DNA from 2 places in the Roseburia sp. genome. Region 1 is predicted to be linked to the other one. Evidence: riboswitches for the same ligand, from Rfam matches in the RefSeq annotation. Region 1 holds a riboswitch; the other holds the start of a gene.
What was found. Region 1 has a riboswitch for FMN ahead of ACDD58_RS05970 (ECF transporter S component). Riboswitches for the same ligand answer to the same signal wherever they lie in the genome.
Positions count from the first base shown of each region.

Region 2: linked by a shared signal. The riboswitch ahead of ribD (bifunctional diaminohydroxyphosphoribosylaminopyrimidine deaminase/5-amino-6-(5-phosphoribosylamino)uracil reductase RibD) and the one ahead of ACDD58_RS05970 (ECF transporter S component) in region 1 are both predicted to bind FMN.

Region 1 covers NZ_JBGLEJ010000004.1:558,925-565,188, reverse strand. The annotation lists gene ACDD58_RS05985 (DUF2752 domain-containing protein) at 1-404, shown strand, start outside; gene ACDD58_RS05980 (hypothetical protein) at 440-793, opposite strand; gene ACDD58_RS05975 (Tex family protein) at 944-3,091, shown strand; FMN riboswitch at 3,137-3,311, shown strand; gene ACDD58_RS05970 (ECF transporter S component) at 3,449-4,063, shown strand; gene ACDD58_RS05965 (YcxB family protein) at 4,207-4,704, shown strand; gene tsaE (tRNA (adenosine(37)-N6)-threonylcarbamoyltransferase complex ATPase subunit type 1 TsaE) at 4,720-5,163, shown strand; gene tsaB (tRNA (adenosine(37)-N6)-threonylcarbamoyltransferase complex dimerization subunit type 1 TsaB) at 5,196-5,900, shown strand; gene rimI (ribosomal protein S18-alanine N-acetyltransferase) at 5,897-6,264, shown strand, end outside.
Region 2 covers NZ_JBGLEJ010000003.1:558,937-565,200, forward strand. The annotation lists gene ACDD58_RS03200 (riboflavin synthase) at 22-669, opposite strand; gene ribD (bifunctional diaminohydroxyphosphoribosylaminopyrimidine deaminase/5-amino-6-(5-phosphoribosylamino)uracil reductase RibD) at 729-1,829, opposite strand; FMN riboswitch at 2,007-2,121, opposite strand; gene ACDD58_RS03210 (CAP domain-containing protein) at 2,176-2,928, opposite strand; gene ACDD58_RS03215 (DegV family protein) at 2,983-5,658, opposite strand; gene ACDD58_RS03220 (response regulator) at 5,655-6,264, opposite strand, start outside.

The sequences.
Region 1 (6,264 bases):
ATGACATTTTATATATTCTTGGTCTGAGCAGCGCAGCCATCTGCTGCATGTATCTGCTCATTTCTCAAATAACTGGCTTTCGTATTGAAAACTATCTCTACCCATGCCTGTTCCACGTCGTAACCGGCTATTACTGTCCGGGCTGCGGAGGAACCAGAGCGGTACGTGCCCTCTTTCAGGGACATTTTCTGATATCATTTTTTGAGCATCCGTTTGTGTTATACGCAGCAGTATTATGTGGATGGTTTCTGATCAGCCAGACAATTGAGCGGCTCTCACAGCATAAACTATCAGTTGCAATGCACTATAAAGACCGGTATCTCTGGATCGGACTTGCGATTCTTATTGTTAACTGTGCGATAAAAAATTTGGTTCGGTTTTTCTGGGGTATAAATCTTTTATAAAATTTAAAGCCGCTATTTATTTAAAATATCAGAACTCAATTCTGCGGAAACAGCATATTATAATCAATTCCTAAAGACTTGCAGCTCTCCCGCATCATATTTTCTATGCCGCCATAATAAACGTTGGCGAATACGACGGAATAGATTAACAGCAGAATAATGATACCAAGTGCTACGCTGCTTAAAGCAAGTCCAAGTTTGGCACGGCTGCTAAAAGTTGTCTCACCGCCGCGTGAGAGCAGTGCAAATACAATGCCGAGTGCCCCGCAGATCAGTGCAGGATAAACCAGACAAAATGTTGATAGTGCAATGATGCCCATGATAAAGGAAAGATTTTCCATATGTTTTGAACGCCGGTCTGGCATTGGTCTGTAAAATTGATGATCCATAAAAATCTCCATTCTTGCAAATACTAACAATAGTGTATCATGCAATGTGGAAAAAAACAACGCCACCTTGAATCCATGTGGATATTTCGCTATAATAGATATACTGTGCCGGAGAAAAAATGGAGACCGGTGAAAGAAAAAGGAGCAGCTATGGATATTATTGCAAAGATTTCCGAAGAACTCGGAATCCGTAAAAATCAGACTGAAGCAGCTGTAAAGCTGATCGACGAGGGAAATACAATTCCATTTATCGCCCGTTACCGTAAGGAGGCAACCGGAGCACTCAATGATGAGGTACTTCGTAACTTATATGAGAGACTGACTTATTTAAGAAATCTCGAAGAGCGTAAAGAGACGGTTCTTGCAAGCATCGAGGAACAGGGAAAACTGACCGATGAGTTAAAAGCACAGATATTAGCGGCAGAGACGATGGTCGTGGTGGAAGATCTGTATCGTCCTTATAAACCAAAACGCCGCACCAGGGCAACGATCGCGAAAGAAAAAGGGTTAGAGCCGCTTGCCAGTATCATTACCCTGCAGATGTTAAATACATCTTTAGAGGAAGAAGCAGAAAAATTTGTTGATCCGGAAAAAGAAGTGATGAGTGCCTCAGATGCGATCGCAGGAGCAAAAGATATCATTGCAGAAAGTATTTCAGACGAGGCAGATTACCGAAGCCGTATCCGTGATCTGACTGTTAAAAAAGGACGTTTGGTTTCTGCTGCGAAAGATCCTGAGGCAGAGTCTGTTTATGAGATGTACTATGAATTTGATGAGCCGGTAGCAAAACTTGCAGGGCACCGTATTTTAGCATTAAATCGTGGAGAAAATGAAAAATTTTTAACAGTAAAAATTGAGGCACCGGTCGAGGATATTTTGCGATATCTTGAAAAAAAGGTGATCGTGCGTGACAATCCACAGACAACTCCGGTATTAAAAGAAGTGATAGAAGATGCCTATGACCGTCTGATCGCGCCAGCCATTGAGCGTGAGATCCGCAGTGACCTGACCGAAAAGGCAGAGGATGGGGCAATCAAAGTATTTGGCAAGAACTTAGAGCAGCTTTTGATGCAGCCTCCAATTGCAGGACAGGTTGTGCTTGGCTGGGATCCGGCATTCCGTACCGGCTGTAAACTTGCCGTGGTGGATCAGACCGGAAAAGTGCTTGATACCACAGTCATTTATCCGACCGCACCACAGAATAAGGTAGAAGAAGCAAAAGCAGTTTTAAAGAAGCTGATTTCAAAATATCATATTACGCTGATCTCGCTTGGAAACGGTACAGCATCCCGCGAGTCCGAGCAGGTTATTGTAGAGTTATTAAAAGAGATACCGGTGAAAGTGCAGTACATCATCGTCAACGAGGCAGGGGCATCTGTCTATTCTGCAAGTAAACTTGCAACGGAGGAGTTTCCGCAGTTTGATGTTGGACAGCGAAGCGCAGCATCCATGGCACGCCGTCTGCAGGATCCTTTGGCGGAGCTTGTAAAAATCGATCCGAAATCCATCGGTGTAGGTCAGTATCAGCATGACATGAACCAGAAAAAACTAAGTGAAGCACTCGGTGGAGTTGTAGAGGATTGCGTAAACAGAGTCGGTGTTGATTTAAACACTGCGTCGGCATCATTGCTTGAATATATTTCCGGCATCAGCAAGGCAGTTGCAAAAAATATTGTTGCATACCGTGAAGAAAATGGCCGGTTTGAGGCGAGAAACCAGCTTTTGAAAGTTGCAAAATTAGGACCAAAAGCATATGAGCAGTGTGCAGGTTTCCTGCGCATCAACGATGGAAAAAATCCGCTGGATGCAACAGGTGTGCACCCGGAAAGTTATGCAGCAGCAAAGACACTGTTAGAGCGTCTCGGATATACGACAGATGATGTGAAAGAACGCAGATTAGACGGCATTTCAGGGAAAATATCCGATTATAAAAAACTGGCGGAAGAGCTTGGGGTAGGCGAGATCACACTGCAGGATATCGTAAAAGAACTTGAAAAACCGGCGCGTGATCCAAGAGAGGATATGCCAAAACCGATCCTGCGCAGTGATGTGCTTGACATGAAAGATTTAAAACCTGGAATGATTCTGAAAGGAACAGTCCGGAATGTCATTGATTTTGGTGCATTTGTGGATATCGGAGTACATCAGGATGGTCTGGTACATATTTCACAGATGTGTGACCGCTTTATCAAACATCCGCTTGAGGTGGTAAGTGTCGGTGATATTGTTGAGGTCAAAGTACTGGATGTTGATCTGAAAAAACAGCGTATTGCACTGACCATGAAAATTAATGGTTGACAGATACGCAAAAGATGCATACAATAGAACACGAAAAAAATAATATTAATTCTTCGGGGCAGGGTGATGCAGTAAGATTTGCAGATTCCCGACCGACGGTGACGTAGAGAGTGCTGATCTTATAGGATCAGATTCATTTACAAAGTCCGTGACCTGCTAAGGCAGCTGATCCGGTGAGATTCCGGAACCGACAGTATAGTCTGGATGAGAGAAGATAAGCATGTGAATGATAAGACGTCAGCAAAGACGTTTCTGTTACATGAGAACCCCGGATGATTTGTACATCCGGGGTTTTATTGTGTAAACACGCTTACAATCCCTCGTATATTTTCCGAAAGAGAAAAGGAGACGAGTGAAATGGATGCAACAAACAAAACAGTAACCGTAAAAAGAGTCAATGTGAGATATCTGACAGTGACAGCAATGCTCTCAGCAGTGGCATATATCCTGATGTTTCTGGATTTTTCCGTGCCGTTTATGCCGTCATTTATCAAGATGGATCTCTCAGAACTTCCGGCACTGATCGGATCATTTGCCATGGGACCGCTCTGTGGCGTGATCATCTGTCTGGTTAAGAATGTTCTTCATCTGTTCATTACATCTACGGGTGGCGTAGGAGAACTTTCAAACTTTATTCTTGGTGTGGCATTTGTACTGCCGGCAGGACTTCTTTACAAATACAAAAAGACAAGAACGACCGCACTCATCGGTTCCGTACTTGGAGCAGTGATCATGGGAGCTTTCAGTGTAGTTTCTAACTACTTCCTTGTATATCCGGTATATTACAACTTCATGCCGCAGGAGGCAGTACTCGGAGCATATCAGCTGATCGCTCCGTCAATGAAGAGCATTTTACAGTGCCTGATCTGCTTTAACATGCCGTTTACCTTTGTCAAAGGAATGTTTTCCGTAGTCATTACATTTGTGACTTACAAACACATTTCTCCGATTTTAAAAGGAAGACAGTCATAAGCAGTGAAGCTGATTTCGGTATTTGCCGGTATCGGTAAAACAGCAACTTTGTTTTTCAGGAGTAAAGACGCAGGAAATGCGTCTTTTCTTTTTTTTCAAAAAATGTTATACTAAGCTGATTCTAAAATGGCGGGGGATTGACGATGAGATTGGAATTTGATATAACATTGACCGCAAAGGATATGTTTCGTTTTAACATGTACCAGACCTATACCGGTGCATCCGGATGGATTTCCGTGATCGCAGCAGTGATCTGCTTTATTGCGGCAGGTACGAAATATAGTGAACGCGGGTTGTCCTATGCAGTTCTTGGCAGTTTGCTTGGAGTGCTGATCTTATTTTATATGCCGGTCACACTTTATCTTCGCTCAAAACAGCGTATTGCAGCATCTGAGGTGTTGAAGAACAGCCTGCATTACTGCGTGGATGAAGAAGGGATAACTGTAAAACAGGGGGATGCAGACGCGAAGCTTTTGTGGGATCAGATTTATAAAATGATGTCTACGAAAAATAATGTGCTGGTCTACAGTAACCGCATAAATGCTTATGTGATACCCAGGCAGCAGTTAGGGGAGAAATATCGCAGTCTTGCAGACCTTGCAAAGGATAAGCTGCCGAAGTACAGGGTAAAGTTGAAGTAAATGGAGGACGGAATGATGAAAGAAACCGTTTATGAGACATTTTCCGCAGCAGAGACACATGCGCTTGGAAAGAAGATCGGGGAGAAGGCAGAACCGGGAGATGTGTATACACTAGTGGGAGATCTTGGCGTTGGAAAGACTGTCTTTACACAGGGAATCGCAGACGGACTTGGGATTACAGAACCGGTATCAAGTCCGACATTTACGATCGTACAGGTGTATGAAGAAGGCAGAATACCATTTTACCATTTTGATGTATACCGGATCGGTGATATCGAGGAAATGGATGAGATCGGCTACGAGGATTATTTTTACGGGGAGGGTTTGTGCATGATCGAGTGGGCAAACCTGATCGAAGAAATCCTTCCGGATAAACGATATGATGTGACGATTGAAAAGAATCTGGAAAAAGGTTTTGATTACCGGAAAATTACCATAAAAGAGCATGAGGGCTGCTAAAATAGTTTGTTCATGCGGGAATGGAGCTTACAATGAAGATTTTGGGATTAGACAGTTCAGGACTTGTGGCAAGCGTGGCTATCATATGTGATGATAACATGCTTGGAGAGTATACTGTCAATTATAAAAAAACACATTCACAGACACTTCTGCCAATGTTAGATGAAGTGGCAAAAATGATAGAACTGGATTTGAATACGATCGATGCGATCGCGATCGCAGGTGGCCCTGGATCATTTACCGGTCTTCGGATCGGCTCGGCAACTGCAAAAGGGCTCGGACTTGCATTAGATAAGCCGATCGTCAATGTGCCGACTGTTGATGCGCTTGCCTATAATCTGGTCGGACATGCAGGACTTGTGTGCCCGCTTATGGATGCCAGAAGAAATCAGACTTACACAGGTTTGTACTCTTTTGAAGGCAATGAGATGGAAGTGTTGAAAGAACAGTGTGCAGTTGGTATAGATGAAATTATTTCGATTGTAAATGAGTTTGAACAGCCGGTCACATTTTTAGGGGACGGAGTGCCGGTATTCAAAGAATATATTGCAGAAAACTGCAATGTGCCGTATACGTTTGCTCCTGCACATGTCAATAAACAGAGAGCAGGAGCCGTTGCAGCGCTTGGCATGAAATATTTTTCTGAGGGAAAAGCCACGACCGCTGCAGAGCATAAGCCGGAATATTTAAGATTGTCCCAGGCGGAGCGGGAACGAAAAGAGGGCGGATTAGCATGATCACAGTCAGAGCCATGCAGGTAAAAGATGCAGAACAGGTAAGCGAACTGGAAAGAGCCATTTTTTCACAGCCTTGGAGCTATCAGGGATTTGTGGATTCATTAAGTCTGCCGAATACGGTTTTTCTTGTCGCAGAGGAAAATAATAAGATCCTTGGTTATATTGGAATGTATCTTTCAATTGATGAAGGAGAAATTACCAATGTAGCGGTTGCACCGGAAATGCGGTGCAGGGGAATTGGCGGCATGCTGCTTGCGGAAGCGAAAAAAGAGGCTGAGAGCCGTTCAGTTGGCAAAATTGTACTTGAAGTCCGCTGCTCGAACGACAGTGCGATCCGCCTGTATGAGCGCAATGGGTTTGTGAA
Region 2 (6,264 bases), on a different contig from region 1:
TCACTTGATTTTTCTGAGTTTTCAAAATCCATTAGAAAATAAAAACTCCTTCGTGATCTTACTCTCCGTTATTTTTTCTTCCTTCCAGTTCAAAAAATGTTCTATATACTTCCCGATACAGTCATTTTCCAGATTTACCTTATCCCCCGCCTTTTTGTGAGCCAAAACCGTACACTGCGCCGTATGCGGGATAACAGACACCATAAAAGTGGTCTGTGTCGTTTCTGCAATGGTAAGGCTGATCCCATCCACTGCGACAGAACCCTTTTCAACAATGTAGTGCATGATCTTCTCAGGCGCTTTAATGGAATAATAAATCGCGATCTCATCTGATATGACTTCACAGATCGTTCCGGTTCCGTCAATATGTCCTGTCACGATGTGACCGCCAAATCTGCCGTTCGCCGCCATCGCGCGCTCCAGATTCACCGGACTGCCTGACGCTGCTTCTCCAATCGATGACCTCCGCAGCGTTTCGTGCATCACATCGGCGGTAAAATAGTTTTTTCCAAAAGATGTCACGGTAAGACAGATTCCGTTGACGGCAATGCTGTCACCAATTTTGATATCCTCCAATACTTTTTCTGCCTCTATTTTCAGTCTGGCAGAATTGCCTTTCCGGTCCGCTGTTATGATTCTTCCGACCTCTTCCACAATTCCTGTAAACAAATTTCCTCCCCTCCCTGCCTTTTTACAGTATGTTCAAACCTTATGTATCTATTTCCCTCTCATTTATTTTTCAGCTCCCCGGTGATCAGAATGTCCTCCCCCACCTGCTGTATCCTCTGATTGACTAGATGGTACGCATCATCGGGATGATCCACGCCCATTCCTGCAATCGGACTTTTGGCATCTGCACCGCCAAACAGTTTCGGTGCCACATACGCATACACCTCATTGACGATTCCGGCTTCTAACGCCGACCAGTTCAGCATGGCACCGCCCTCAAGTAATACACTCTCGATCCCGTCTGCTCCAAGCTGCCGCATCAGTTCTTTTAAATCTACTTTTCCATCCGCACGCTCTGTCACTATGATCCGGCATGCATATTTCTGATATTCCCTGATCCTTGCTTCATCCTGACAGCAGGTTGCAATGATGGTCTTCTGCTCCTCTGCGGTCTGCACGATACGGCTCTTAAGCGGTATCCGCAGTGTCGTATCACAAACGATCCTGACCGGGTCTTTTGTCTGCGGCAGACGGCAGTTTAACATTGGATCATCCGCGATTACCGTGCCTGCCCCAACCATGATTCCGGTCATTTCATGCCGCATGCGGTGTACCTGTTCTCTTGCCGCCTCTCCGGTGATCCATTGCGATTTTCCGGATGCCGATGCGATTTTTCCATCCAGTGTCATCGCATATTTCATCCGCACATAGGGCAATTTTGTCTGGATATAATGAAAAAATACCCGATTTTGGTACTCACATTCCTCCTGTAAAACTCCTTCCGTCACCAGGATGCCTTGCTCCCTTAACTGCCGGATTCCTCCTCCCGCCACAAGTGGATTAATATCTTTCGCCCCGACAAACACATGGCTGATGCCAGCTTCTATGATCGCCTGTGTACATGGAGGCGTTTTCCCGTAATGACAGCACGGTTCTAATGTCACATAAAGGTCTGCTCCCGCCGGATCTTCTCCCCTGCTCCTGCAATCCGCCAGCGCTTCCCTCTCTGCGTGAAGTCCGCCAAATTTTTTATGATAGCCTTCCCCGATGATCCTGTCCCCTTTTACAAGAACCGCACCAACCACCGGATTTGTCTTTGTCCATCCTCTGCCGAGTTCTGCAAGTTCCATTGCACGGCGCATATATCTTTCCTGTTGCATGAATACATTCCCCTTTCTGCAAGACAGAGTCTGCAATCTTTGTTGATTCATGACGATAGAATACACGCTCTGCGAAATTCTATTGTCACAAACAAAAAGGCTCTGAAATAAAACTATTCCAGAGCCTTGTATGCATTCTTACCGATCGTTTAAAACGATCCTTTCAATCCTGCTTATCCATATCTTCTTTCATCCAGACTATACTGTCGGCTTCGGAGTTACACCGAATCATGCCTTGCGGCTCGTGGGCTATACCACCGGTAGGGAATCTCACCCTGCCCTGAAGATCATATTCTGTTTTTATGTGTCCGAGTATAACACTCTTTCTTAAAATGTCAATACTTTTTTACCAGCTTCCCATAAAGATCTGCACCCAATAATAACGATATGGCGCATTCGCATCATAATAATAACCGATTCCAACCTGATCATAAGAATCGCTTAAAATATTAGCACGATGTCCCGGTGAGTTCATCCATCCATTCATAACATCTGCTGCATCGGTATAACCTGCCGCAATATTTTCACCTGCACTGCGATAATTTACCTGATACTTCTTTTCACTTAAAATAGAAAAACAGCTCTCTCCGTTTGGTCTTGTATGCGAAAACAGCTGTGTAAGCTCTTTTGCCCGCTTATCTGCTGCAGCATTTAAGGTATCATTCATTTTCAGAGAAGATTTTCCCTGCGCCTTTCTCTCTTTATTGATCAGCTTTAGAACTTCTGCTTTCTCTTTATCTGCTTTTGTCAGAACAGCTGCCGGCTTATTTTTTACCGTTACTTTGCAGGTATATTTCTTTTTCCCGACCTTTGCTGTAATTGTTGCCTTTCCTGCTTTTTTTGCAGTCAGTTTTCCACTTTTTGAAACGCTGACTACTGTTTTCTTTGAAGATGACCATTTCACTTTTTTCTGAGTCGGTCTTAACTTAAGCTGATATGTCTTTCCCTTTGTCATCGTCAGGCTCGTTTTATTCAGCTTTACAGCAGATGCCGCTGCAACAGTGACTGGCTGCATAACATCCACTGCGATCATGCTCCCGCTAAATATAAGAAGAATTGCCAACAACATTGCCGTTATCTTTTTCTTTACACTTTTCATTCCTCATCCTTCCTTTCGTACTATATTTATGATGCAAACAGCACCATTAAAATCTTACTCTAACATATAAATAAGTCCAAAACACCCCCCTCCGCAGTTACTCGTGATTGCCGCCGACGCCTCCTGCATGTATACCTGATCGAATTGCTTATATTTTTGCACTTCCTCTAAGATCATGTCTTTCGTCTCTTTTGAACACCCTGCAGACGTTATAAACAAAACTCTCTGATCAATGGAGGCAAACCGCGCCATCTGCGCACGAATATATTTTTTATAAACATTCTCCGTATCACCAAAAAAGATCGCGGACGGCACTATTTTCTTTTTGTGCAGTGACAAAACCGGATGACACTGCAGCATCTCTGTCAGTTTCCAAACCTGCTTATTTAAGAGCCCGCTGCGGTAAAGCTGCTTAGAACTGTCAAGTATAAAACTTGTCTGCACTTTTTTCTGCATCTCATCTAACTTCTGTATTATCTCATCCATATCCCTGTTTTTCAATGACATGTTTGCCGCCTGCATTACCATCAGTCCTGTGCCACTGGATAAATGTCCCGAATCATAGACCTGCACATGGGAAAATCCGGCTGCTGCCTTTCCTGCATTCTCAAATCCCTTTCCCGATCCGGAAGCAATACAGATGTGAAGCACCTGCTCTGCCTCCTCAAGCAGATTTCCAAAAAATGTCTCATACTCCCCGACTGTCGGTGCTTCTGATTTTGCATACTGATCTTTTTCAATATAAGAAAGCAGGCTGTCCGAATGGATTTCCACCATATCCTCAAAATGACCGTATTCCGTGTTTACAAAATAATGCATCATCGGTATTCCAAGCTGCCTTACCACATCATTCGGCAGATCTACCACATTATCTGTACTGATGATCAGTTTCTGTTTTTTCTTCTGTCCTAAAATACGGAATCCGTCCATTTCACTGATCTCATCCGGAGCAACCATATATTCAATACGCTCCTTCGGCAGATAACGAAGCAACATTGCCTCAAAAAGAATGCCGTTGATCGGTTTCGCAAGATAATCGGAAAATCCCATTTTACGATACTTCTCTTCCGCTCCTGACATTGCATTTGCCGTCAGGGCGATAATCGGTGTTTTCCGGCAGAATCCGCCTTCCTGATTGCGTATCAGATCCATGGTTTTTTCTCCATCCATTTCCGGCATCATATGATCCATAAAGATCACATCATAATTATTTTTCGCCGTCAGCTTTAAGCATTCCATTCCGCTGTGTGCTAAGGAAAGCTGGACTTTTGTCTCCCGGAGCAGCTTTTTGGCAACAAGCAGATTCATATCATTATCGTCCACAACAAGTACTTTTGCTTCCGGCGCTTCAAAGCTCTTTTTGTAGGAAGACCTCTGATGTCTCGATGAACTGTTGTAGTTGAGATTTCCAAGCGGTGCAGCATTCACGATCTTCTGTGGAATCGTGATCGTAAAAGTGGAACCCTTCTGATAAATACTGTCAACCGTGATCTGACCGCCCATCAGATTTACGAGCTGGCTGCAGATGGAAAGTCCAAGTCCTGTCCCTTCAATTCCTTTCGTATTGCCCTCATTGACCCGTTTAAAACTGTCAAACAGATATTTCATATCATCCTGCCGGATTCCCATACCGGTATCGATCACGGACATTTTTAAAAGGATTTCATCCGTCCCTGTCTGCTCCCCTTCCACAAACAACGTAACAGATCCTTTTTGCGTGTACTTGATCGCATTACTTAAAATATTCGTCAGAACCTGTTTGATCCTCATTTCATCGCCGTATAACATTGACGGCAGTTTTTCGGATACGTTGACACAAAACTCCAGATTTTTCTCATGTGCACGTATCCAGGTCGTATTTACGATCTCACTGAAAAGCTTACCTGTCTCATAACGTGCCGGAACAACCTCCATTTTTCCAGCCTCGATCTTCGACAGGTCTAAAATATCATTGATCAGGGATAACAGCATCTTACTTGCGCTCTGGATATTATTGGCATTTTCAATAATATCGTCCGACAGATTCTCCTCCCGCAGTGTCATTTCATTTAACCCTATGATCGTATTGATCGGCGTACGGATCTCATGACTCATATTGGCAAGAAAACGGCTCTGTGTATTCATTGCAGCAACTAGCTTTGCCTGCTGTTTTTCATTTTCTTTTCGCTGATACTCATAGAGTGTGATCTGAATAAACATAAATGCACAGGTCAGAAAAACAGTTATAACAGTACTTACAATAATGTCGACGTTAACCACAGATTCTGATTCCATATAAACAATTTTCTCCGGATAAACCATCGCTATATAAAAACAGACCGCATCTGCAATGAGCGTTATGACTGTTCCCGCGATAAGACCTTTTCCCCTGAGCAGAAAAAAAAGGGAGATAAAACCGAGTACAAACCAGAGCGGCATACCGCTTTTTAAACCCCCGGAACGCATAAATGTAACCGGCAGGAAAATCCCATTCAGTCCCAGCATCAGAATAAAGGAACAGATATCATATTGCTTAAATTTCTTTCCCGCCCAAAAAAGCACTCCCATAAAAAATGCCCCGGCAAACAATGCAATAACATTTTTTATTTCCATCCCTTCGGCAAGCGTATAAACTCCACCTACTGCCATTGCAATCGTTCCAAGCAGTGACATAAACCGGAATAACTGTGCATGAATGGAAACATCTTTCCGGATCAGTACCCGGATAATTCTGTCACTTAACTTATTCATTGCACGTCACCTCCCCATTTTTTTAATGTTTCTGCCGCACTGATAAAATCAAACAGTTCAATCTGTTCTGTCATATCAGTGATGATCTGTGCATCCGAATCCGTCAGTGAACTTCCTGCTTCATTTTTTACGTTTTCCAGCAGTTTTATTGCCTCCTCCTGATCAAAATTATCGATCGCAGCCGCTAATTTCTGTAACAAGGTCTTTTCTTCTCCCTCTGCCGTTACATATTTTGACAGTCCATCGAGAATCGCACAATAATCTGCTATCAGCTCCACATGGTTTTGTATGATATAATTTTCATTTTTATGCTCACATGCTTCCTGCATTCTCTTTGCTTTTGCAGAAAGATCTTTTGCGCCGATCGTCAGGCTCTGTCCTTTCAGAGAATGTATGTTGATCTTATAATTTTCCCAGTCTTTTTTATCATACAACTCCTGCAGTGTCTGGATCTGGCTTCTTCCCTGTTCATAAAAACACTGTACAATCTCCATATAATCCGCTTCATTATCGTCAAAATAGGAAAGTCCTAACTTATGATCAATACCTGCCACCTCAAAATTCTCTTCTTCTGATAACCCGCCGGATACTTCCTTGCTTCCATTC